Regions from separate parts of the Vogesella sp. AC12 genome, predicted to be linked through region 1. Evidence: predicted binding sites of a transcription regulator. Region 1 holds the regulator's gene; each other region holds the start of a gene.
What was found. Region 1 encodes FNR, which switches genes on or off when oxygen is low (the NO sensors DNR and NnrR bind a similar motif). Its sites were predicted from a motif close to TTGATNNNNATCAA; they were not measured.

Region 1 (7,637 bases):
GCGTGCTGGCGCTGATCGTGAAGAGCGCCTTCGGCATGCAGCAGGCTGCCGGCGGCTTTGCCGGCTACGCCATCAGCCAGGCGATGATGCTGGGCATCAAGCGCGGCCTGTTCTCCAACGAGGCCGGCATGGGCTCGGCACCAAACGCCGCCGCCGCCGCCACCACCCGTCACCCGGCATCGCAGGGCCTGATCCAGATGTTCGGCGTGTTCATCGACACCATGATCGTGTGCACCTGCACCGCACTGATCGTGCTGCTGTCCGGCGCCTTCGTGCCCGGCGCCGAGCTGAAAGGCGTACAACTGACCCAGGCGGCGATGAGCGCCACGCTGGGCAGCTGGGGCGGCACGCTGCTGGCGGTGATCATGTTCCTGTTCTGCTTCAGCACCATCATCGGCAACTATGCCTATGCCGAGGGCAACGTCGAGTTCATCAAGAACAACAAGACCGTGATCTTCCTGTTCCGTCTGGCGGTACTGGGCATGGTGGTCTTCGGCTGCCTGGGCAGCTCGATGCTGGTCTGGGACATGGCTGACCTGGCGATGGGGGTGATGGCGCTGATCAACCTGTTCGCCATCGTGATGCTGTCCAAGTACGTATTCGTACTGCTGAAGGACTACCAGCAACAGCTGAAGGCCGGCGTGAAGCAGCCAGTGTTCGACGTGAAAAAGTATCCGGAGATCGAAGCCAAGATCCACAAGGACGTGTGGTAAGCCTTGCGGCCAACCTTGTCCCGAGCAAGCCCGCCACCGGCGGGCTTTTTTGCGCGCGGGCGCGGCGCACGATGGCAACGCCACCAAGGCCAAGTCTGCCCTTGCCCCACCGCCAGCACCATCCATCCTAGGTGTCGGTCCTCGCCGGAGGCGATGACGCACCGCGACCGATGTCGCCATGGCAGAGGAAAGGCAAGTGGCGACCATAGGTAGTTTTGCTGATAGAGGCCGGATAATGACTAATGTATGATTTCTTATGCCATGTTGAGGGCCGAGAAATATGTCTGAACAAACCGTAGCCGATGGACGAGTCATGCTTGATCCTGCCAAGCTCAAGAAGTTGAGACGTGACAAGTGTTTTAGCCAGGACGATCTGGCGGAACACGCCCGAATCAACCGCTGTCCCGTTTCTACCGCCTCGATCAAAAGGGCCGAACTGGGGACACCGGTACGTTACCGAACGGCAAAAAACCTGGCGCAGGCCCTGGGGGTCGAGGTCAGTCTATTATTCTCCGAATAATCTATTCGGCAAATACCAGATAATCATTATCTAAATTTTTACAGTATTTTCACGCATCATTCTGATGCCCAATTGATACCAACTTGACCCGCAACAGACCCATTTTTCTTTTTATGCAATGGTTATAGTGAGTTGGCTGATTCGTCAGCAACATCACATCTAACTGATTGGAGAATTGGAAATGGCTGAAAAGTACAATATCTACCTGGTCAACAAATCGGGCAGCACCCGTAACTTCTGGCTGTTCCTGCAGCCGCCCGAGCAGATGAAAGCCGACCCCGGCGTTTTCGCGAATTCGAGCGCATGCCTGAGCATTATCAACAATGCCCAAGGTTACAACCTGTTCACCGTGCCGGTGCAATATTCGGTTGCGGCAGGGGCCAGCAACGAGGCCGTTGGTCTCGACGTAGCCATTACTTCCAACGTGCCGATGCTTGCCACTCTGGGCAAGCAGTACGAGGCGGACTATGTCACCTGCCCACCGCGCCAGGGACCACAGCTCAAGGAAGTGGGTGCCGGCTCCAGCGGCCTCGTCGACATCGTCACCAACAACTTCAACAAACCCAGCAATGAAGATCATGGCTGGTTTGCCAACCAGAGCTTCGGCATCCAGACCGCAGCCGGCTATATCGGCATGACCTGGTCCCCGGACCCGGGCGTTACCCGCCACATCCAGCCCAAGTTCTCGTTCTACGTAAGCACCGGCGATTTCGACTACAACACCCTGGCGCAATGGACCGATGTGTCGACCAAGGCGGCCGAAATCACCCTGGACAAATTCAGCCAGTTCAACTGCACCGTGACGCTGACCGAAACCGGCGACTGGACCGTGACCCCCGGCAAGCCCGCCGTCAGCGTGGCTGACGACGTGGTGCATGCACTGGTGAACAGCCACCTGTCGCTCTGCAAGGCACACGAGAACCTGCTTGCCCTGACGCAATCCGCACCACTGCAGCAGCTGCAGCTGGAAGGCGATCCAACCTTCCTCGACTCCGTATCCAGCGTGGTGTGGCAAGACAATGCCGTGGACGGCGTGGTGCGATCCGACATGGCCAATACCTTCCTCAAGGGCCGGCTGTCGGTGGGCAGCGCGCTGATGGCCGGGTTCACCTTCTTCCTGCTTAGCGGCGTGCGCTTCAACATCAAGGGCTCGACGCAGCAGGGATCCTTCCAGTGCGAATTTGATTACGCCGGCGATCGCTCCGCCAAGGCCGTGCAGGACTTGTTCCAGCCCGGCGCACCACTGGAATTCCACAAGTAATCCGTTCATTACTTGACTCGGGACACAAGCGTTTACCGGTTAAACGTTTGTGTCCTGTTATTGAAAGCAATATCCCGCATGGAATCCGCTGACAATACAATTCTCTTTCCTCCCATAAAAAGTGCGGGGGCATTACTGACGTCTACGCCAGATACAGCCATCACGATTACTTCCGTTAGTGACCTTAATATAAAACTTGGTTTGACTTTTTATGCCACCAGCTCTCCGACGGCCGATTATATTCTCGCTGGAATTCAGTCTGTACATACCAAGGTAATTATCGATTTTAGCAATCAATTGCCACTATCCTGGGTTGCCTCGGTGCTGGCCGCGGGAGAAATCAGCCCGAATCAGCTTGCTTATCCATTCAGCGCCAATGCAGATCAATTCTCGATGCGGTTTAATAATGAAATTACCCTGACACACGACGAGAGTGGCTGGCGAATACCGCCCTATGACAATAAAGAATATCGCGTCTGTATTGGCTTGGGGATGGGGTTGGAAGAAATAGACTGGGGCTGTAGTGTAACGGTGGCCCCCAATAGCAGCGTGTTGCTGGAAGCCAGCGCCTATCAGGTGTTTCGCCTGGATATGGCAATGCCGATAGGTAGTCCGGTGACGCCCACGCCACCCAATGCCTGGCAGATTCCCCTTGGCAGCAAGGCGCTACTCTCGTTCTCAGCCTCGGGCATCGGAACGCTGACGTTCGGAACCGGCAACCAGGCACAACAAGCCAACCCAGAGCATGATCAACACGCCGCCAAGTCTTGAAAAACAAGCCAGGCGCACTTCCCTGCCCCCATCCGGCTCAAATGGATGACAGGCTCTAGCGCCCGCGCCGCCGCCGGCATAAAAAAAGGTTGGCCGCATCGCTGCGGCCAACCTTGTGTGCCTGTCGTCCCGCCGCCCGTGCGGCGCGCGTCAGATGGTTTTCGAATAGCGCGCGCCGGTTTCGCGCTCGCGCAGGTGGCGGTCGAACGCCATCGCGATATTGCGGATCAGGAAGCGGCCCTTCGGCTCCACCATCAGGAAGTCGCCGTCGAAGTGCAGCAGCCCCATCTGCTGGAACTCGCGGATCTTCGGCAGTTCGTCGGCGAAGTAGTCGGCAAAATTGATGGCGAAGGTCTGCTCGATCGCCTCCACCGACAGCGAGAAGCGGCACATTAGCGCCTGGATCACGCTGCGGCGCAGGATGTCGTCCTGAGTCAGCGTCATGCCGCGCATCACCGGCAGGTGGCCGGCGTCCAGCGCAGCGTAGTAGGCGTCGATGTCTTTTTCATTCTGCGAGTAACAGGGGCCGACCTTGCCGATCGACGACACGCCGAAGCCGATCATGTCGCAATCGGCGTGGGTGGAGTAGCCCTGGAAGTTGCGCTGCAGGCGGCCCTGCTCCAGCGCGCGCGTCAGCTCGTCACCGGGCTTGGCGAAGTGGTCCATGCCGATGAACACGTAACCGGCGTCGCTCAGCTGCTGTACCGAGTTCTGCAGGATGTCGAGCTTGGTGGCGCTGGACGGCAGATCGGCCTCGTTGATGCGGCGCTGCGGCTTGAACACGGTCGGCAGGTGCGCGTAGTTGTACAGCGCGATACGGTCCGGCGACATCGCGATCACCTTGTTGACGGTGCTTTCCAGCGAGTGCGCGCTCTGCAGCGGCAGGCCGTAGATCAGGTCCACGCTCACCGACTTGAAGCCGGCCTCGCGCGCGGCGTCGATCACCAGCCGGGTTTCCGCCTCGCTCTGGATGCGGTTCACCGCCTGCTGCACCGCCGGATCGAAATCCTGGATGCCGACGCTCATGCGGTTGAAACCGAGACGGCCCAGGTGCAGCACGGTGTCGCGGCCAACCTTGCGCGGGTCGATCTCGATCGAGAACTCGCCTTCCGGCAGCAGCTCGAAGTAGCGGTTGATGACGCCCATCACCCGGTCCAGCTGCGCATCGGACAGGAAGGTCGGTGTGCCGCCGCCGAAATGCAGCTGGATCACCTTCTCGCGACAGCCGAGTTTTTCCGCCACCAGCGCGATTTCCTTTTCCAGGTAGTCGAGGTAGGCGTCGGCACGGCTCTTGTCCTTGGTGATGATCTTGTTGCAGCCGCAGTAGTAGCAGATGGTGTTGCAGAACGGGATGTGCACGTACAGCGAAATGCCGCGATGGTTTGCCCCAATGGCGCGCTGCGCCAGGCAATGTTCATAATCATTCACCCCGAAACCGGCGTGAAAACGGTCGGCAGTCGGATAGGAGGTGTAACGCGGACCGGACCCTTCCAGTGTTTCGATCAGGGTCCGGTCGAAAACACATTGGGTCGGGATAAATGCAGAATGAGCAGCCATCATATATTTTGATTGGAAATCTGGTGGGGGACTGGTAAATTTGCGCAATTACGCCTTGATCTGCATTGACGCTCATCAAGCAAGCTCATCTGTCCCTGGAAATCGACTCTCGGTATGAACGATCTGTCCTCCCCCCTGCATTCGCTGAAAGTCACTTGTTCCAACTGCAGCCTGCGTGAATTGTGCCTGCCGGTGGGGCTAAACCGTGACGAGATGGCCCAGCTGGATGCCGTTATCCGTCAGAGCCGCCGTTTCAAGCGCGGTGAATACCTGTTCCGCAGCGGAGAAGGTTTCCGTTCTTTATACGCGGTGCGCACCGGCTATTTCAAGACCTGCGTTTCCAGCCAGGACGGCCGCGAACAGGTTACCGGTTTCCACATGTCCGGCGAGCTGATGGGGCTGGACGGCATTTCCTCCAACACCCACGGTTGCGACGCCATCGCGCTGGAGGACAGCGAGGTGTGCGAGCTGCCGTTCAGCCGCATGGAAAGCCTGGGACGCGACATCCCCAGCCTGCAACACCACTTCTTCCGCCTGATGAGCCGCGAAATCGTGCGCGACCAGTCGGTGATGCTGCTGCTGGGCAATATGAAGGCGGAAGAACGCCTCGCCGCCTTCCTGCTCAACCTGTCGCAGCGCCTGGCCAGCCGCGGCTTTGCCGCCAACGATTTCATCCTGCGCATGAGCCGCGAGGAAATCGGCAGCTTCCTCGGCCTGAAACTGGAAACCGTCAGCCGCACGCTGTCGAAATTCCAGCAGCAGGGCTGGATCCTGGTCGATCACAAGCACATCCAGCTGGTCCGCCCGGAAGAGCTGAAGGCCCTGGTGGCCGGCTGCTCGCAGGCCAACAGCGCCGGCTAAGCCCGCCGCGTGACCCAATAAAAAAGCCCGGACTTGCTCCGGGCTTTTTGCTTGTCACCGCCGGCTAGCGCGCACCATGCGGCAGCCGCAGCAGCGCGTCGCTCATCGCCTCGGCCAGGTAGTACAGCGAGAAGATGCCGCCGTAGCTCCAGGTGGCGCGCACCGCGCCGAAGCGGCCGCGCTGCACGAAAGGCATCGCCCGCCACAACGGGGTGCCGAACAGCTTGCCGGCCTGCTCGAACGGCTGCTGGTACAGCACCACGCTGTCGCGCAGCTGCCCCAGCTGCACCACCTGCTGCTGCGTCACCCCCCAGATCGACGCCGCCGGCTGCGGCGTGCCGGCGATGCCCAGCCGCTGCAGCGCGTGCAGCGGCATCGAGTTGCTGCCGTACACGTACACCACCGCCGGGCTGGCAAAACGGATCACGTCCACCCGCGGCAGCTGCGTGCCGAAGCGCTGCTGCAGCCGGCCGCGCAGGCGGGCAAAGCCCTGCTCCATGCCGGTCAGCCGCCGCTCGGCCAGCGCCGTGCGCCCGAACAGCCCGGCCAGCTGCAGGTAGATGTCACGCGCCACCTGCGCGTTGTCGTGATCGTGACGGTAGGCGTCGAAGTACAGCACCGGGGCGATGCGCGCCAGTTGCGGCCGCATGTCCAGTAGGCTGGGGCTGATGATGATCAGGTCCGGCTTCAGGCTGGCCAGCAGCTCCAGGTTGGGCTCCAGCCGACCGCCGGCCGGCAGCGTGGTAGATGGCAAGGTTGGCCGCACCACCCACTTGCGATAGTCGTCGGCATCGGCTACCGCCAACGGCGTAATGCCCAACTCCAGCAACTGTTCGGCGGCCTCCCAGCTCAGCGCCACCACCCGCTGCGGCGAGCGTGCAAAATGATGCACGCCGTCGCTGTCGCGCACGGTCAGCGCCGCCGCCAGTCCAGACCACAGCAGCAACGCTGCGGCCAACGTTGTCCAGACTGCCCGCGCCATTACGCCCTCCCCCGGCGCAAACGCTGCGCCAGCAACAACAAGATGAAATACGCCCCGCACAGCACCGAGGCCAGGATGCCGACCGGCACCTGCAGCGGGAAGATCAGCACCCGCCCCAGCCAGTCCGCCACCAGCAGCAGCACGCTGCCCAGCAGCGCCGCCAGCAGCAGCTGCTGCAGCACGCGGCGCGCGCCGAGCATGGCGGCGATATGCGGTGCCAGCAGGCCGAGAAAGCCAACCGGCCCCAGCACGCTGGTGACCAGCGCGGTCAGCAGCGCCACCAGTGTCAGCCACGTCAGCCGGCTGCGTGCCAAGTGCAGGCCGCGCCCTTGCGCCACACCGTCGCCAATGCTCAATAGCGTCAGCGCACGTTGGCCGCACAGCGCCAGCGCGCCCAGCAGCAGCACGCCGCCGCTGAGCAGCAGCGCCTGCTCTCCCGATACGCGATAGGTGGAGCCGGCCAGCCAGCCGAGGATGGCGAAGCTATCCGCCGTGCCGCGCGCCAGCGCGAACTGCAGCACCGCCTCCAGCAAGGCCGCCAGCGAGATGCCGACCAGCGCCATCATCCCCGGCGCGTACTGCTGACGCCGCCCCAGCCACAGCAGCAGGCCCAGCACCGCCAGGCTGCCGCCAAAGGCCATCAGCGGCCCGCCCTGCTGCAGCGGCCGCCCCAGCCACAGGCTGGCCGCCAGCAATGCCAGCGTGGCGCCGGCCGACAGCCCCAGGATGTCCGGGCTGGCCAGCGGGTTGCGCAGCAGCCGCTGCAACACCACGCCGGCGACGGCCAGCCCGGCACCGGCGGCCACCGCGGTGAGCGTGCGCGGCCAGCGGAACGACCAGATCAGCGCGTCCGGCCACGCCAGCTGCCAGCCGTGCGCGCCCGGCGCCAGCGTCAGGCTCAGCACGGCCAGCGCCAGCAGGCCGCTCAGCAGCAGCGCCCAGCCCCACGGACGCAACGGGCGCGCCGCCGGT
Region 2 (7,637 bases), 260 kb from region 1:
ACCCTGTACCTGGTCGGCGACATCATCGACGGCTGGCAGCTGAAGAAATCGTGGTACTGGAAGCAGGGCCACAACGACGTGGTGCAGAAGGTGCTGCGCAAGGCGCGCAAGGGCACGCGGGTGATCTACGTGCCCGGCAACCACGACGAGGCGGCGCGGCAGTACGCCGGGCTGGATTTCGGCGGCATCGCCATCCGCAGCGAGGCCGAGCACCACACCGCCGATGGCAAACGGCTCTTGGTCATCCACGGCGACGAGTTCGACGGCGTGATCCAGCACGCCAAGTGGCTGGCCTACGTCGGCGACAGCCTGTACACGCTGATCCTCGGCCTCAACCGCCACTACAACTGGCTGCGCCACAAGCTGGGGCGGCCGTACTGGTCGCTGTCGCAATACCTGAAACACAAGGTGAAGAACGCGGTGAACTTCATCAGCGACTTCGAGCACATCCTCGCCGCCGAGGCGCGCCGCCGCGGTTTCGACGGCGTGGTCTGCGGCCACATCCACAAGGCGGAGGTGAAGGACATCGACGGCATCGTGTACGGCAACTGCGGCGACTGGGTGGAAAGCCTGTCGGCGCTGGTGGAGCACCACGACGGCCGGCTTGAGATCGTGCACTGGACGCAGCAGGCCGGCGACACCATCCCGCAGAGCATTGCGGCCAACCTTGCCGCACAACCCCAGCTCAACACAGAGGCCGAAACATGCGCATCATGATCATCAGCGACGCCTGGCTGCCACAGGTCAACGGCGTGGTCCGCAGCATCACCGAAACCGTGCGCGAGCTGCGCGGCTTCGGCCACCAGGTGGCCCTGATCACCCCGCTGGGCGGCGAGACGGACGACGGCGACGGCTTCGCCACCCTGCCCTGCCCGACCTACCCCGACATCCGCCTGTCGCTGTTCCCCTACCGCAAGGTCGCGCAAAGGTTGGCCGCATTCAGCCCGCACGCGGTGCACATCGCCACCGAAGGCCCGCTGGGCCTCGCCGCGCAGAGCTGGTGCCGCCGCCACGGCCAGCCATTCACCACCGCCTACCACACCCGTTTTCCGGAATACATCCACGCCCGCACCCGGCTGCCGCTGGCCATCAGCTACGCGTGGATGCGCCGCTTCCACAACCGCGCGCAGGCGGTGATGGCGCCAACGCCGGCCATCGTCGCCGACCTCAAGGCACGCGGCTTTCACAACGTGGTGCTGTGGAGCCGCGGCGTCGACACCCGCCTGTTCAGCCCCGGCGAGCGCGAACGGCTGGACACCGCGCAGCCGCGCTTCCTCTACATCGGCCGCGTGGCGGTGGAGAAGAACATCGAGGCCTTTCTCAAACTGGACCTGCCCGGCAGCAAGTGGGTGGTCGGCGAGGGGCCGCAGCTGGCCGAGCTGAAGGCCAAATATCCGGAGGTCTACTTCGCCGGCGTGTTCCCGCAGCACGAGCTGGCGCGCTTCTACCGCGCCGGCGACGTGTTCGTGTTCCCCAGCCTGACCGACACCTTCGGCCTGGTGCTGCTGGAGGCGATGGCCTGCGGCACGCCGGTGGCGGCCTACCCGGTGGCCGGCCCGCTGGACGTGGTCGGAGCCAGCGGTGGCGGCGTGCTGCACCAGGACCTGCGCACCGCCTGCCTGCAGGCGCTGATGCTGGACCGCGACCAGGTGCGCCGCGTGGCCGAGGGCTACTCGTGGACGGCGGCGACGCGGCAGTTCGAATCCCACCTCTGCCCGCGCCCGCTGGGCGAGCAGGAAGGCATGGCCTTCACCCCCGGCGGCGGCCGCTGAACGCGGCACAAAACACTGCGGCCAACCTTGGGCAAGGTTGGCCGCAGTGTTTTGCATCGTCAGAACGTGTTCACGATCCCGCACGCTCACGCGAGACAAGGCGAAAACGGCTGAGGAAGCGGCGTGTAGCCAGATTCAAACAAGCATGCCGAAGCCGTTTTTAACGCCGTATCGCCCCATTGCGAGCAAGTCGCAGCAGATCGTGAACAGGTCCTAAGGATCAGGCCGGCGCGTGCGTCGCCTTGTGCGCGCTGAGCTGGCTCAAGAGCACGCTGGCCACGATCAGCGCCGCGCCGCCGACCTTGCCGGCGCCCATCGCCTCGCCGGCCAGCCAGCCGATCAGCCCGCCCCACACCGGTTCCATCGCGTAAATGATGGTGGCACGGGTGGCCGGCACCGTCTGCTGCGCCCAGTTCATCACGATCTGGATCAGCGCGGTGGCGGCGCCCAGCGCCAGCACGCTCGCCAGCAACAGCGGCTGCCACTGCGGCAGCGCCTCGCCCGCCAGCGGCGCCGACAACAGAGACAGCAGCGCCACCGTCGCCAGCTGCACCAGCGCCATGCGCCCGGCGTTGCAGCCGGCGGCAAAGCGGCTGAGCAGGCAGATTTCCAGCGCGATGGTGGCGGTGGCGGCGATGGTCAGCCACTCGCCCAAGCCCAGCTTGATACTCAGCCCGTCCACCCCGGCCAGGAGCAGCAGGCCGGCAAAGGCCAGCGCCACCCCCACCCACGCCAGCCAGCCCGGGCGCTGGCGGAACAGCCCCCACTGCAGCAGCGGCACCAGCGGCACGTACAGGCCGGTGAGGAAGGCCGAGGTGCTGCTGGCGATGTGGCCCAGCCCCAGCGTCTGCAGGTTGTAGCTGAAATACAGGATCACGCCGATGCCGATGCCACCCAGCAGCTCGGTGCGGTTGAGGCCGGCCAGCTGGCGGCGGCACAGCAGCAGCGCCAGCAAGGCGGCGACGGCAAAGCGCATGCCGACAAAGACGAAGGCGCCGCTCCACTGCAGCGCGGTCTGTACCGCGAGGAAGGTGCCGCCCCAGATCAGGGTGACGCCGACCAGCGACAGGTCGGGCAGCCAGGAACGGTGGGCCGCGGGTGCGGCAGACAGGGCAACGGTGGACATGGGCAAGGCTCGCGTGTAGGGTGGTGGCTCGGTTTTGTGCACTATACTGCACAACAACACAATTGAGCAATATATTGCACTTATGAGCGAACACACTCCCCTGCAAGTCTTCAGTCACGTCGCCCGCAACCTGCGCGAAGCCCGCCAGCAGCGCGGTCTGAGCCAGGAAAAACTGGCCGCCAGCGCCGAGGTCAGCCGCCGCATGCTGGTCAATATCGAAGCCGGCGCCAGCAATGTCAGCATCGCCACGCTGGACCGCCTCGCCAGCGCGCTGGGACTGACCTTTTCCGAGCTGGTGCGCGCCCCCGGCAGCGACGCGCCGGTGCGGGTATGGCAGGGCGACAGCAGCGACAGCCACGCCACCTTGCTGCACAGCCTGGCGCTGGCCGGCTGCACGCTGGAGCTGTGGCAGTGGCAGCTGGCACCCGGCGACAGCTACCTGGCCGCGCCGGATCCGGCCGGCTGCGGCGAGATCGTGGAAGTGCACAGCGGTACGCTGCAACTGGCCTGTGCCGGCGGCGAGCACACGCTGCAAGCGGGCGACACCGCCGGCTACGGCACCGAGCACGGCTACCGCTACCACAACCCCGGCACTAGCCTGCTGCGCTTCCAGCGCAGCATCGTGATGCCGGCGCCCGGCTGAGGCTGCGGCCAACCCTGGCCGTCGGCAGCCTACCATCACCGCATTTGATGGTTTTGACATAACCGGATAGCATCAAAGTCCTCGTCACTGTCCATCCGCGATCGGAGTCACCATGCGTCTGCTACTCGCCATCCTGCTGCCCTGGCTGCAGTTCTTCACCATCAAGCGCCCGTTTGCCGGCCTGTTCTGCCTGCTGCTGCAGTGCACGCTGATCGGCTGGATCCCGGCGGCGATCTGGTCGGTGTACGCGCTCAGCCAGTACAAGACCGACCTCAAGATCAAACAGGCGCTGGCACAGGCACGCTAGCGCGGGCGCCACGCGTCCTGTCCCGATGGCCAGCCCGGCAACGACCGGCTGGCCATTTTTCATGGCGCCACACCACCACAGGCCATGCCATAAGAATTTTTTAACGCTTGATCCACATCAATCACTACTACATGATGCGTCCATACAATGCGCCAACCACAACATATTGGAGCAAACGATGTCCGCACGCCCCAGCAGCCATGTCGACGCCGTCAGCAGCATCAACGAATACCTGTCCCGTGCCGACTGGCGGGTGCAGGCCAATGCCAACCAGGGCTACAGCCTGGGCGGCTTGATCCTCAACATCGCCGGCAAGCTCACCGCCGAGTACTGGCTGAACGAAGTTTTCCCCGCCGAGGCCGCCACTGCGCATCGCCACGGCGACCTGCACATCCACGATCTGGACATGCTGTCCGGCTACTGCGCCGGCTGGTCGCTGCGCACCCTGTTGCAGCTGGGTTTTGCCGGCGTCGGAGGCAAGGTGGAATCGGCACCGCCGCGGCATTTGTCCAGCGCCTGCGGCCAGATCGTCAATTTCCTCGGCACGCTGCAGAACGAATGGGCCGGCGCGCAGGCGTTCAGCTCCTTCGATACCTACCTCGCCCCGTTCGTGAAAAAGGATGCGCTGGACTACGCGCAGGTAAAGCAGGCGATCCAGGAACTGATCTACAACCTGAACGTGCCCAGCCGCTGGGGCACGCAGACGCCGTTCACCAACCTGACCTTCGACTGGGTGTGCCCGGAAGACCTGCGCGAGCAGATCCCGGTGCTGGGCGGCGAGGAGATGCCGTTCCGCTACGGCGACTGCGCACCAGAAATGGCGCTGATCAACCGCGCCTATATCGAGGTGATGCTGGCCGGCGACGCGCTGGGACGGGCGTTTACCTTCCCGATCCCCACCTACAACATCACCAAGGACTTCGACTGGTACGGCGAGAACAGCGAGCTGCTGTTCGCGATGACCGCCAAGTACGGCCTGCCCTACTTCCAGAACTTCGTGAACTCCGAGCTGGAGCCGCACATGGTGCGCAGCATGTGCTGCCGCCTGCAGCTGGACCTGCGCGAGCTGATGAAACGCGGCAACGGCCTGTTCGGCAGCGCCGAGCAGACCGGTTCGGTGGGCGTGGTCACCGTCAACTGCGCACGCCTCGGCCACCGTTTTGCCGGTGACGAAGCGGCGCTGCTGGCCGAAACCGACCGCCTGCTGAACCTGGGGCGCGAGGTGCTGGAAGCGCGCCGCAGCAAAGTGCAGCAGCACATCGACGGCGGGCTGTACCCGTACACCCGCCATTTCCTCGGCAGCCTGCGCAACCACTTCTCCACCCTGGGGGTGAACGGCATCAACGAGATGATCCGCAACTTCACGGCGGACGCCCACGACATCACCAGCGACTGGGGCCATGATTTTGCCTGCCGCTACCTGGACCACATCCGCGCGCGCATGGTCGAATTCCAGCAGGCCACCGGCCACCTGTACAACCTGGAAGCCACCCCGGCGGAAGGCACCACCTACCGCTTTGCGCGCGAGGACAACAAGCGCTACCCCGGCATCCTGCAGGCCGGCACGCCGCAGCAACCGTACTACACCAACTCCAGCCAGTTGCCGGTGGGCTTTACCGACGACCCGTTCGAGGCGCTGCTGCGCCAGGACGAACTGCAGCGCAAATACACCGGCGGCACCGTGCTGCACCTGTATATGAGCGAGGCGGTCAGCAGCGCCGACGCCTGCCGCCAGTTGGTGAAGCGCGCGCTGGAAAACTTCCGCCTGCCCTACATCACCATCACGCCGACGTTCTCGATCTGCCCGACGCACGGCTATCTGTCCGGCCGCCATGATTTCTGCCCGAAGTGCGACGCCGAGCTGATCGAGAAAAAGCGCCAGGCGGCCTGCACCCCGTAGCCCGGATAAGCGAAGCCCATCCGGGGAAATCGCATGTCCTCACAACCGTCTCCCCGGATGCGCCTGCGGCTTATCCGGGCGACGTGAGGCGAATCGACAAGTGCGGTGACAGGCGCACAGCAGCCTGCCTAACAGCAACCCCAGACCAACAACACAGAGCCAATCCGCCGCCATGCGGCCAACCTTTGAAAGGAAACACCATGCAACAGCAGCAAACCATCGAGCTGAAAGACGAAGAACGCACCCGCTGCGAGGTGTGGACGCGGGTAATGGGCTACCACCGCCCGGTGGCCTCGTTCAATACCGGCAAACAGGGCGAGTTCCATGAACGCTGCCACTTCGACGAACAGCGCGCCGGCTGAGCGCGCCCGCATCGGCGGCTGGCAGCCGTTCTCGGCCTGCGACTGGCCGGGCCGGCTGGCCGCGGTGGTGTTCCTCGCCGGCTGCCCGTGGCGCTGCGGCTACTGCCACAACCCCGGCCTGCTGCAGCGCCGCCACGGCCAGACCAGTTGGCCGCAGCTGCGCGCGCAATTGCAGACGCGGCGCGGTTTGCTGGACGGGGTGGTGTTTTCCGGCGGCGAGCCGCTGAGCGAGCCGGCCTTGCCAGCGCTGCTGGCCGAGGTGCGCGCCATGGGCTTTGCCACCGGCCTGCACAGCGGCGGCAGCCACCCCGATCGTCTGCAACGCGTGCTGCCCTTGCTGGACTGGGTGGGGCTAGACATCAAGACGATGCCAGCACAGTACCCGGCCATCACCGCGGTGGCCGGCAGCGGCGAGCGTGCCGCCGCCAGCCTGGCGCTGCTGCAAGCCAGCGGCGTCGCCTACGAATGCCGCAGCACCCTCCACCCGGCGCTGCACGACGACAGCACGCTGACGCAGCTGGCCGCGTGGCTGGCCCAGCGTGGCGTGCGCCACTACGCCTGGCAGCTGCTGCGCCCCGGCCCGCAACTGCCGCAGCCGTTTTCCCCCATCGCCGCAGGCTGGCCGGCGCCAGCACTGCAGGCGGCGGTGGCCAGCAACTTTGCACACTTTGAAGTGCGCACCGGCTAGCTGCGGCCAAGCTTGGCGACCGCCCCAGTGCACGCAGCACCGCCAGCGGGTGACAGCGCAGCTACCACAGCCCGCAGGCCGCCAGCAACAGCATGCGGCGTCACAGCTCCCCGTTTCTCCGGCAACAAAAAAGCACAACGCCCGTTGGCGGACATTGTGCCGGTGTGCACCCGCCACGGCAGCGGCGATAAGGGGCGGGAAAAACAAAAAACCCCGCCGTAGCGGGGTTTTTATCAAACGCTGTAAAAAATTACAGAGCCTGGATATTGGTGGCTTGTGGGCCTTTTTGACCCATACCTGGGGTGTAGCTAACTTTCTGGCCTTCGGTCAGCGATTTGAAGCCTTCCGAGCGCACTTCGGAGAAGTGAGCGAACAGGTCGTTGCCGCCTGCATCTGGAGTGATGAAGCCAAAGCCTTTTGCATCGTTAAACCATTTAACGGTACCAGTTTCCATTTTTAATTCCTTTAAAACGAGATTGACGGGCAATTGCCCAGGTGCATGACGATCAAGGAATCAAACCGGTAACAATGACGTGCCGCTTTTGAGGTGGATCAACGATGTCGCAAGCAATCTGCTGCTTGAAGGTCCTGCCAGCACCGTTATACGCAGCATCCCTCCCCCGGTCAACGATTAATTGAATTTATTTTTGTTTTACCCTTAATAAATCCCATAAAAGCCAGCAAACGCTCGCCCGCGCCCGGCGGCGGTGGCCAGTACAGCACAGCGGCACCACCGTTTGCCCGCCGCTGATGCCATGCCGCTACGGCGAGCAGGCTTGTATTCCGGCACATCTTTACCTATGCCAAATGCACGGGCTGGCGACATTGAAACTGCTTGC
Region 3 (7,637 bases), on a different contig from region 1:
GGTGGCGGTGGTGGCGGAAGCGGCGGCAACAGTCATGGCGGGGATGGCGGGTCGGGTCACGGGCGGCAAACACAGAGTATGCACCCCGTGCCGTGATCGCGGAAGGCGGCCGATCAGTCGCGCGGCAGCTGCAGCCAGCCCTGCAGCGACGGCCGCTGCCACTGTCGCCGCGCGTACTCGGCCAGCCGCGGCGGCACCGCGTCGCCGTTCTGCAGCAGCCGCTGCAGCATCAGCGCGAGGTCGGTGTCGGCGATGCACCAGTCGCCGAACAGGTGCTCGCCACCGTGGGCCAGCAGCTGGCTGGCGGCGGCGAACAGCTTGTCGGCCGCCTGCTGCCCAGCGGCATCCAGCGGGCAATCGACCGGCCGGCAGAACACCACCTCGGTGCTGCGCTGCGCCCGCAGCGGCAGCAGGTCGCTACGCAACCACGCCTGCACCTGCCGCGCCAGCGCACGCTGCCGCACCTCGGCCGGATACACCGCCGGCGTCGGGTACTGCTGCTCCAGGTACTCGCTGATCGCCGACGATTCGGCAAGGCGGAAGTCACCGTCGAGCAGCAACGGCACCCGCTGCGACAGCGACAGCGCGGCGTAGGCCGGCTGCCGGTTGGCGCCGGCCTCCAGATCCACCGTCTGCAGCGTGAAGGGCCGCCCTTTTTCGGTCAGGGTGACAAACACCGACATCGCGTAGGGGCTGGTGAAACGGCTATCGGCATAGAGGGTGAACACGGCTGGCGACGACATTTTCTTCCTTTCCTGGCGTGGGACCGGACGGCACACATGTAAGCGTTACTGCATTACCTGCCACCGGCTGGCATTGAAGAAAGCACTATAAAGGCCATTTCCGCACGCGAAAATCGATATTTATTTGGGTTTTCTGTTAGATTTTCTTACATGAAAAACCTACCACCGTTAGCGGCGCTGCGCAGTTTCGAGGCGGTGGCGCGACTGGGCAGCGTCAGCCTCGCCGCCGCCGAGCTCAATGTCACCCACTCCGCCGTCAGCCAGCAGATCCGGCTGCTGGAAGAGCAGCTCGGCAGCGTGCTGTTCCTGCGCGAGGGCCGCGGCCTGCAGCCGAGCGAGGATGGCCGCCTTTACGCGCTGCAGGTACGCGTGGCGCTGGGCGAATTGAGCGAGGCCACCCGGCTGGTGCGCGCCAGGCCGCGCGGCGACGAGCTGGTGATCGCGGTACTGCCCTCCTTCGGCCAGCACTGGCTGCTGCCGCGGTTGCCACGCTTCTACGCCCGCCATCCGCACTATCGCGTCACGCTGCGCGCCAGCCTCGACATCCAGGACCTGCAGCAGGGGCTGGTCGATATCGGCATCCGCATGGGGCGTGGCGGCTGGGAAGGCGTGCAGCAGCAACGGTTGTTCGACGACGAGCTGCTGGCGGTGGCGGCACCGCACTTCAACGGCGGCCAGCTGCCGCGCACCGCCGCCGAGGTGGTGGCCTGCCCGGTGGTGCGCACGGTGGAATCCTGGCTCGGCTGGTGCAGCGCCGCCGGGGTGGCGGAGCCGGCGCACGCCGCGCTGTGGATCAACGACAGCAATCTGGTGCTGGCGGCGGTACAGCAGGGGCTGGGCGTGGCGCTGCTGCGGCGCAGCCTGGTGGCCAGCGCGCTGCAGCGCGGCGAGCTGGTGCAGCTGACCAATCTCCGCGTGCCGCACCTGTCGCCGCACTGGCTGGTATGGCCGCAGCGCGAGAGCGCCGCCACCAAGCAGCAGGATTTCCGCAGCTGGATCAACGCGGAAACCGCCGGCTATCTCGCCGCCTTGCAGCCGCCGCCGCTGCACGACACCGCTCCCGGCGGCTGAGCCTGGTCAGCGCGCCACGTACACCAGCGCGAACAGCACCACCCACACCAGATCGACCATGTGCCAGTAGGCGGCGGCGGTTTCCACGCCGTCGTGGTTGGCCGCATCATAGGCGCCACGGCGGGCGTGGAGGTACACCGCGCCCACGATCACCAGGCCGAGGATCACGTGCAGGAAATGGAAGAAGGTCAGCGACAGGTAGAACATCCAGAAGTCGCTGCTGGACAGGGTGATACCGGCGGAGAACTTGCCGGCGAACTCCCAGCCCTTGAGCAGCACAAAGCCGCCGCCCAGCAGCAGCGTGGCCAGCAGGTAGCGGCATCCGGCGGCGACAAGGTTGGCCGCAAAGGCGCGCACCGCCGCCGCCACCATGGCGCTGCCGGCGATCAGCAGCAGGGTGTTCAGCAGCGCCGGCCACAGCAGCAGCTGCGCCTGACCGGCAGCAAACAGCGCCGCATCGCGCTGCCGCGCCACGCCGTAGACGGCAAAGAAGATGCCGAACACCGCCAGCTCGGCGAGGATGAAGAACCACATCGCCAGATCGCCGGGCACGCGTGGCGGGGCGACAAGACCGGGTGCGGCTGTGTTCATGGCAGGCTCCGTCGTGAAAAAGGCGCCCGCAAGGGGCGCCCGTGTTGCCGGATGCGGCGGGATCAGGCGCTGGCGCGCTCGTTGCCGCGGATAAAGAAGCTGACGATGTACAGCAGCAGGCCGATGAAGAACACCACGCCGGACAGCTCGCGCAGCCAGTAGAAGAAGGCGATCTTGTCCTGGGTGGCCATGAACGACAGCGGGGTGTCACCCATGCGCTGCATCCACACCTGCAGGATGCCGGCGGCGGTCAGGAACAGGGTGATGAACACCATCGCTACCGTCATCAGCCAGAACGACCACATCTCCACCACTTGCGCGGCATTGCTGTTGGCCTCGCGGCCACGCATCAGCGGCATGGTGTAGGAAATCATGGTCATCACCACCATCGCGTAGGCGCCGTAGAACGCCATGTGGCCGTGGCTGGCGGTGATCTGCGTGCCGTGGGTCAGGTAGTTGACCGGAGCCAGGGTGTGCAGGAAGCCCCACACGCCGGCGCCGAGGAAGGCCATCACGCCGGTGCCCAGTGCCCACAGTACCGCGGCCTTGTTCGGATGCTCACGACGGCGCTTGTTGACCACGTTGAAGGCGAACAGCGTCATCATGAAGAACGGAATCGGCTCCAGCGCGGAGAACACCGAACCCCACACCTGCCAGTACGCCGGCGCCCCGATCCAGAAGTAGTGGTGACCGGTGCCGATGATGCCGGAGATCAGCGTCATGGCGATGATCACGTACAGCCACTTCTCGATGATTTCGCGGTCAATACCGGTCACTTTCACCAGCACGAAGGCCAGCATCGCGCCCATGATCAGTTCCCATACCCCTTCCACCCACAGGTGCACCACCCACCACCAGAAGTACTTGTCCAGCACCAGGTTGTCCGGGTTGTAGAACGAGAACAGGAAGAAGATCGCCAGCCCCCACAGCCCCAGCATCATCACCATGCTGATGCTGGTCTTGCGGCCCTTGAGCACAGTCATGCTCAGGTTGAACAGGAAGGACAGCGCCACCAGCACGATGCCGATCTTGGTAATGGTCGGCTGTTCCAGGAACTCGCGACCCATGGTCGGCAACAAGTCGTTGCCGGTGATCTTGGCCAGCGTGGCGTACGGCACCGCCAGATAGCCGACAATGGTCAGCGCCCCCGCCACCAGGAACACCCAGAAGGTGATGATGGCCAGTTTCGGGCTGTGCAGCTCGCGTTCCGATTCTTCCGGAATCAGGAAGTAGCCGGCGCCCATGAAGCCGAACAGCAGCCACACGATCAAGAGGTTGGTGTGCACCATGCGTGCCACGTTGAACGGGATTTCCGGGAACAGGAAATCGCCGATCACGTACTGCAGGCCCATGATCAGGCCGAACAGGATCTGGCCGACAAACAGGCCGATCGCGGCGACAAAGTACGGCTTGGCTACCGCTTGCGAGCGGTACTTGAGCTGGACATTGGTGAGCGGGTCATTGGCCGCCGCCGAGACGCTGGCAGCGCGCGCGGTGGCCATTGCGGAGGAAGTCATCTGGTTCTCCTTGGATGATGAATTACCGGGATCGACAGGCATCAGCCTTCGATATTCGGCGGCCAGTTATTGGTATTGATTTCCGAGCTGTACTTCAGGAAGGCCACCAGGTCGTCGAGTTCGGCATCGTTGAGATGGAAGTTCGGCATCTGGCGACGTCCCGGCGCGCCGGTCGGCTGCGCCTTGATCCAGGCCTTGATGAATTCCGGGCCGCGACGCTGGTAGACGTTACCCAGCTCCGGCGCGAAATAGGCGCCCTCGCCCAGCAGCGTGTGACAGCCGATGCAGTTGTTGACCTCCCACAGCTTCTTGCCGCGGGCGACCTGTTCGGTCAGGTTGGCGCGGTTGTCGCGCTTGGGCAGCGCCTGCACCGTATCCAGTGTCAGCGCCACGAACAGCAGGAAGAAAAATACCGCGCCACCGTAAAAGATGTTGCGCGCGGTCGATTTGGTAAAACTGGCGCTCATCGCGTCCTCCTTTTCTTGCGTCACCGGGAACCCGGCGTGTCAGGGCGAACTGTACGTTTCCACCCATCCCGATAGCATTGATGCGAATCAACGATTCCCGGCCGCCGCCGTTCCTACACTGGCGTCATCCCCTTAGCGGCCGCCGGCCAGACTGGAACAGCAATGAACGCCCCTGCCTCCTTCCCCCATCCCTACCCGCTGCGCCACGGCCAGGTCAGCCTGGTCGGTGCCGGCCCCGGCGACCCGGACCTGCTGACGCTGAAGGCGCTGCGCCGCCTCAGCGAGGCCGACGTGGTGCTGTACGACCTGCTGGTTTCCGACGCGGTGCTGGCGCTGGTCAACCGCCGCGCCGAGCAGATCTGCGTCGGCAAGCGCGCCAGCCGCCACACCCTGCCGCAACAGGACATCAACCAGCTGATCGTGGACAAGGCGCGGCAAGGACTGCGCGTGGTGCGGCTGAAAGGCGGCGACCCCTTCCTGTTCGGGCGCGGTGGCGAGGAGCTGGAAACGTTGGCCGCAGCCGGTATCGCCTGCGAGGTGATCCCCGGCATCAGCGCGGCGATGGGCGCAGCGGCGGCGGCCGGCATTCCGCTGACGCACCGCGACTACGCGCAGGGCGTCAGCTTCGTCACCGGCCATCGCCGCGAGGGACAGAGCGCGCTGGCGTGGACCAGCCACACCGGCGCCGAGGAAACGCTGGTGGTGTACATGGGGCTGGGCGAGGCGGCCAACATCGCCGAGCAGCTGCAGGCCGCCGGCCGCGCCGCCGCCACACCGGTGGCCATCATCGAGAACGCCACCACCGCGCAGCAGCGGGTGCTGTGCTGCGAGCTGGCCGGCCTCGGCGCCTGTGTGCAGCAGCACGCGGTCAAGCCGCCGGCACTGCTGATCATCGGTGAGGTGGTCAGATTGCAGACTAAGTTACAGGCAACGCTGGCCCAGGCGTTGGCGGGCTGAGCGCACGCGAGACAAGGCGAAACGGCTGGGGATGCGGCGTTTATCCAGGGATAAACAAGCATACCCAGCCGTTTTCAACGCCGTACCACGCCATCCAGATCAAGTCGCGCCAGATCGTGAACAGGAGATCGCGAACACGTTCTAGGACGGCAAGGCGCGGCGGGCGGCGCGGTACTGCCGCGCCGCCGCGGCGAAATGCCACAGCAGCAACGCCAGCAGGCCGAGCAGCGCCAGCGCCAGCGGCCAGCCCAGCTGCGGTTGCCACACCCACAGCGCCGCCAGCGGCTGCAACAGCAACAGCGCGCGCCAGCTGTGCCGCGCGGCGGATTCCGGCACGAAGGCGTGCAGCGCCGGCACGCGATGGCGCGGCGGCGCCGCATTCTTCAGGTGCAGCCACAGCAGGAAGGGCACGATGCGGTACAGCATGCCGACCACCAGCGTCAGCGCGAAACCGCCGAGCAGGCACCACGCCAGCGCGCGCGCCAGCCACGGCGTGCTGCCCTGCCATGCCAGCAGCGGCAGCAGTGCCGCCAGCAAGGCCAAGAGCGCAAACGCCAGCCACCAGTACGGCAGCAGCCACTCCTGCGGCCGCCGGCTGGTGCGCAACAGCCGCAGGCTGAGCACGGCAAACAGCGCCAGCGGCAGCCACGCCAGCCACCACCACGACCACTGCGGTTGCCACAGCAAACCGCCCGCGCCGGCCAGCAAGGCCAGCAGCCACAGCGTGGCGCCGTGGCGCTGCCACCAGCCGGGATAGGCCGGCGTCAGCAGGAACATCGGCGCAATCACCTGCGCCACCGCCATCACCAGCAGCAACACCCAGCCCTGCGCCGCCAGCCGGTGCAGTGGCAACAGGCTCAGCAACGGCCACGGCCGGCCCCAACCCAGCACCGCCAGCATCGACAGGCCCAGCAGCAGGGTCAGCAGTAAAAGGCCGAGGGCCAGGCGCAGGCCGCGGCTGCTGCCGTCCGCCGCCGGGCTGCGCCACAGCCCGTACAGCAGGCCCGACAGCGCGGCGGCCAGCAGCGCAAACAGCACGCTGGCCAGCTGCAGCCACGGCGGCGCCAGCCCCTGATAAAAGCCCCAGCACAGGCTGGCGGTGGCCAGCTGCCACAGGCTCCACACCCCCAGCCGCCACCACGTTGGCCGCAGGCAAGGCACGCCGGACACCACCGCCACCATCTGCAGCAAAGCGCCCAGCATGGCGTTGCCGAGCACGCCCAGCGCCAGCAGGTGCAGCGGCAGCAGCAGGCTCAGCGACGGATAGTCGTTGTCGGTCCGCAGCAGGCTGGCCGCCAGCGGCAGCAGCCAGAACGCCGCCGCCAAAAAATAACGCACCGGCAGCGAAAGCGGCGGTGCGCGGTCAAAACTGGGCATGGCCTGCATCAGGGCAGCACCAGCTTCAGCACCACCCCGCTCATGTCCGGCAGCATTTCACTGTCAAAACTGACCTTGCGCTGCTGCAGCAGCGGGATCAGCGGCCCGGGGAAGTGTGGCAGCACATAGGCCAGCTGCTGGCCGCTGCTGCCGTTGTCGACGTCGTCGAGAATGATTTCCATCGGTTCCGGCGGCACCAGGCCGCGCAAATCACGGGGTGACATGGCGTAGCTCCTGCAACAGGGCGGCGGCATCCGGAATCCGGCTGTCGCACATTGGGTAGAGGATATTTTCCTCCTTCATATTGTGCTGCTGCATCAGTACCAGCAAGGTGTCGCAGGTGGCGGCCACGCCGCGGGCGTCGCGCTGCAGCAGATCGCGGTTGAGGTCTTCCATCAGCTCTCGCATCTGTTCGTGCTCGTAGCGCATCACCGCGGTCGGCCCGCCGCGCATGCCGGTGGCCGCTTCCAGCGCCTGGAACAGCCGGTTTTCCTCGTCGGCAAAGTGCTGCGCCATTTCCTCGCAAAAGCTGGCGCACAGCGCATCGGCGCCGGCCCAGTCCTGCTGGCGCACCGCCTGCTCCAGCGCGGCAAATGAGTCGTCGCAGTGGCGGTGCACCGCGCTCAGGTGGGTTGTCAGGTTCATCATCAGGCTCCGGTGGGGTGTTGCCGACAGTATTGCCGCGGCGCAGCACACGGCTGAATGATGCCGATCAAGAAACCCGCGCCCTGTCAGCCGCCTCAGGGCAGCACCGGCGCCGCGAGCTGAATTCCATCTTGAACCAAATAGTAACGCACGTTATCATTACCCAATGAAAGCACCTGCCTGCGGCCACAGCTTTGCGGCCACCGAACACGCCATCGACACCATCGCCCGCCGCCTGCCCGGCAGCCCGCGCGAAGAGGTGACCCTCA

Region 2: the regulator FNR is predicted to act here: its motif matches at 3,956-3,969, upstream of NOM55_RS03995 (ribonucleoside triphosphate reductase).
Region 3: the regulator FNR is predicted to act here: its motif matches at 4,467-4,480, upstream of cobA (uroporphyrinogen-III C-methyltransferase).

What each region holds. Positions count from the first base shown of each region.
Region 1 is NZ_JANFNU010000002.1:289,169-296,805, reverse strand. It holds gene NOM55_RS05235 (sodium:alanine symporter family protein) at 1-713, shown strand, start outside; gene NOM55_RS05230 (helix-turn-helix domain-containing protein) at 1,027-1,233, shown strand; gene NOM55_RS05225 (hypothetical protein) at 1,415-2,494, shown strand; gene NOM55_RS05220 (hypothetical protein) at 2,573-3,265, shown strand; gene hemN (oxygen-independent coproporphyrinogen III oxidase) at 3,416-4,825, opposite strand; gene fnr (fumarate/nitrate reduction transcriptional regulator Fnr) at 4,937-5,683, shown strand; gene NOM55_RS05205 (iron-siderophore ABC transporter substrate-binding protein) at 5,748-6,665, opposite strand; gene fhuB (Fe(3+)-hydroxamate ABC transporter permease FhuB) at 6,665-7,637, opposite strand, start outside.
Region 2 is NZ_JANFNU010000002.1:30,062-37,698, reverse strand. It holds gene NOM55_RS04020 (UDP-2,3-diacylglucosamine diphosphatase) at 1-717, shown strand, start outside; gene NOM55_RS04015 (glycosyltransferase family 1 protein) at 705-1,772, shown strand; gene NOM55_RS04010 (DMT family transporter) at 1,993-2,898, opposite strand; gene NOM55_RS04005 (XRE family transcriptional regulator) at 2,981-3,541, shown strand; gene NOM55_RS04000 (YqaE/Pmp3 family membrane protein) at 3,654-3,848, shown strand; gene NOM55_RS03995 (ribonucleoside triphosphate reductase) at 4,027-5,748, shown strand; gene nrdD (anaerobic ribonucleoside-triphosphate reductase) at 5,949-6,110, shown strand; gene NOM55_RS03985 (anaerobic ribonucleoside-triphosphate reductase activating protein) at 6,073-6,798, shown strand; gene NOM55_RS03980 (cold-shock protein) at 7,049-7,252, opposite strand.
Region 3 is NZ_JANFNU010000001.1:132,154-139,790, reverse strand. It holds gene NOM55_RS00805 (AraC family transcriptional regulator) at 1-36, opposite strand, end outside; gene yfcF (glutathione transferase) at 114-743, opposite strand; gene NOM55_RS00795 (LysR substrate-binding domain-containing protein) at 894-1,814, shown strand; gene NOM55_RS00790 (cytochrome c oxidase subunit 3) at 1,821-2,405, opposite strand; gene NOM55_RS00785 (cbb3-type cytochrome c oxidase subunit I) at 2,468-3,922, opposite strand; gene NOM55_RS00780 (cytochrome c) at 3,964-4,389, opposite strand; gene cobA (uroporphyrinogen-III C-methyltransferase) at 4,552-5,346, shown strand; gene NOM55_RS00770 (hypothetical protein) at 5,488-6,723, opposite strand; gene NOM55_RS00765 (DUF2249 domain-containing protein) at 6,732-6,947, opposite strand; gene NOM55_RS00760 (hemerythrin domain-containing protein) at 6,934-7,371, opposite strand; gene NOM55_RS00755 (MarR family transcriptional regulator) at 7,535-7,637, shown strand, end outside.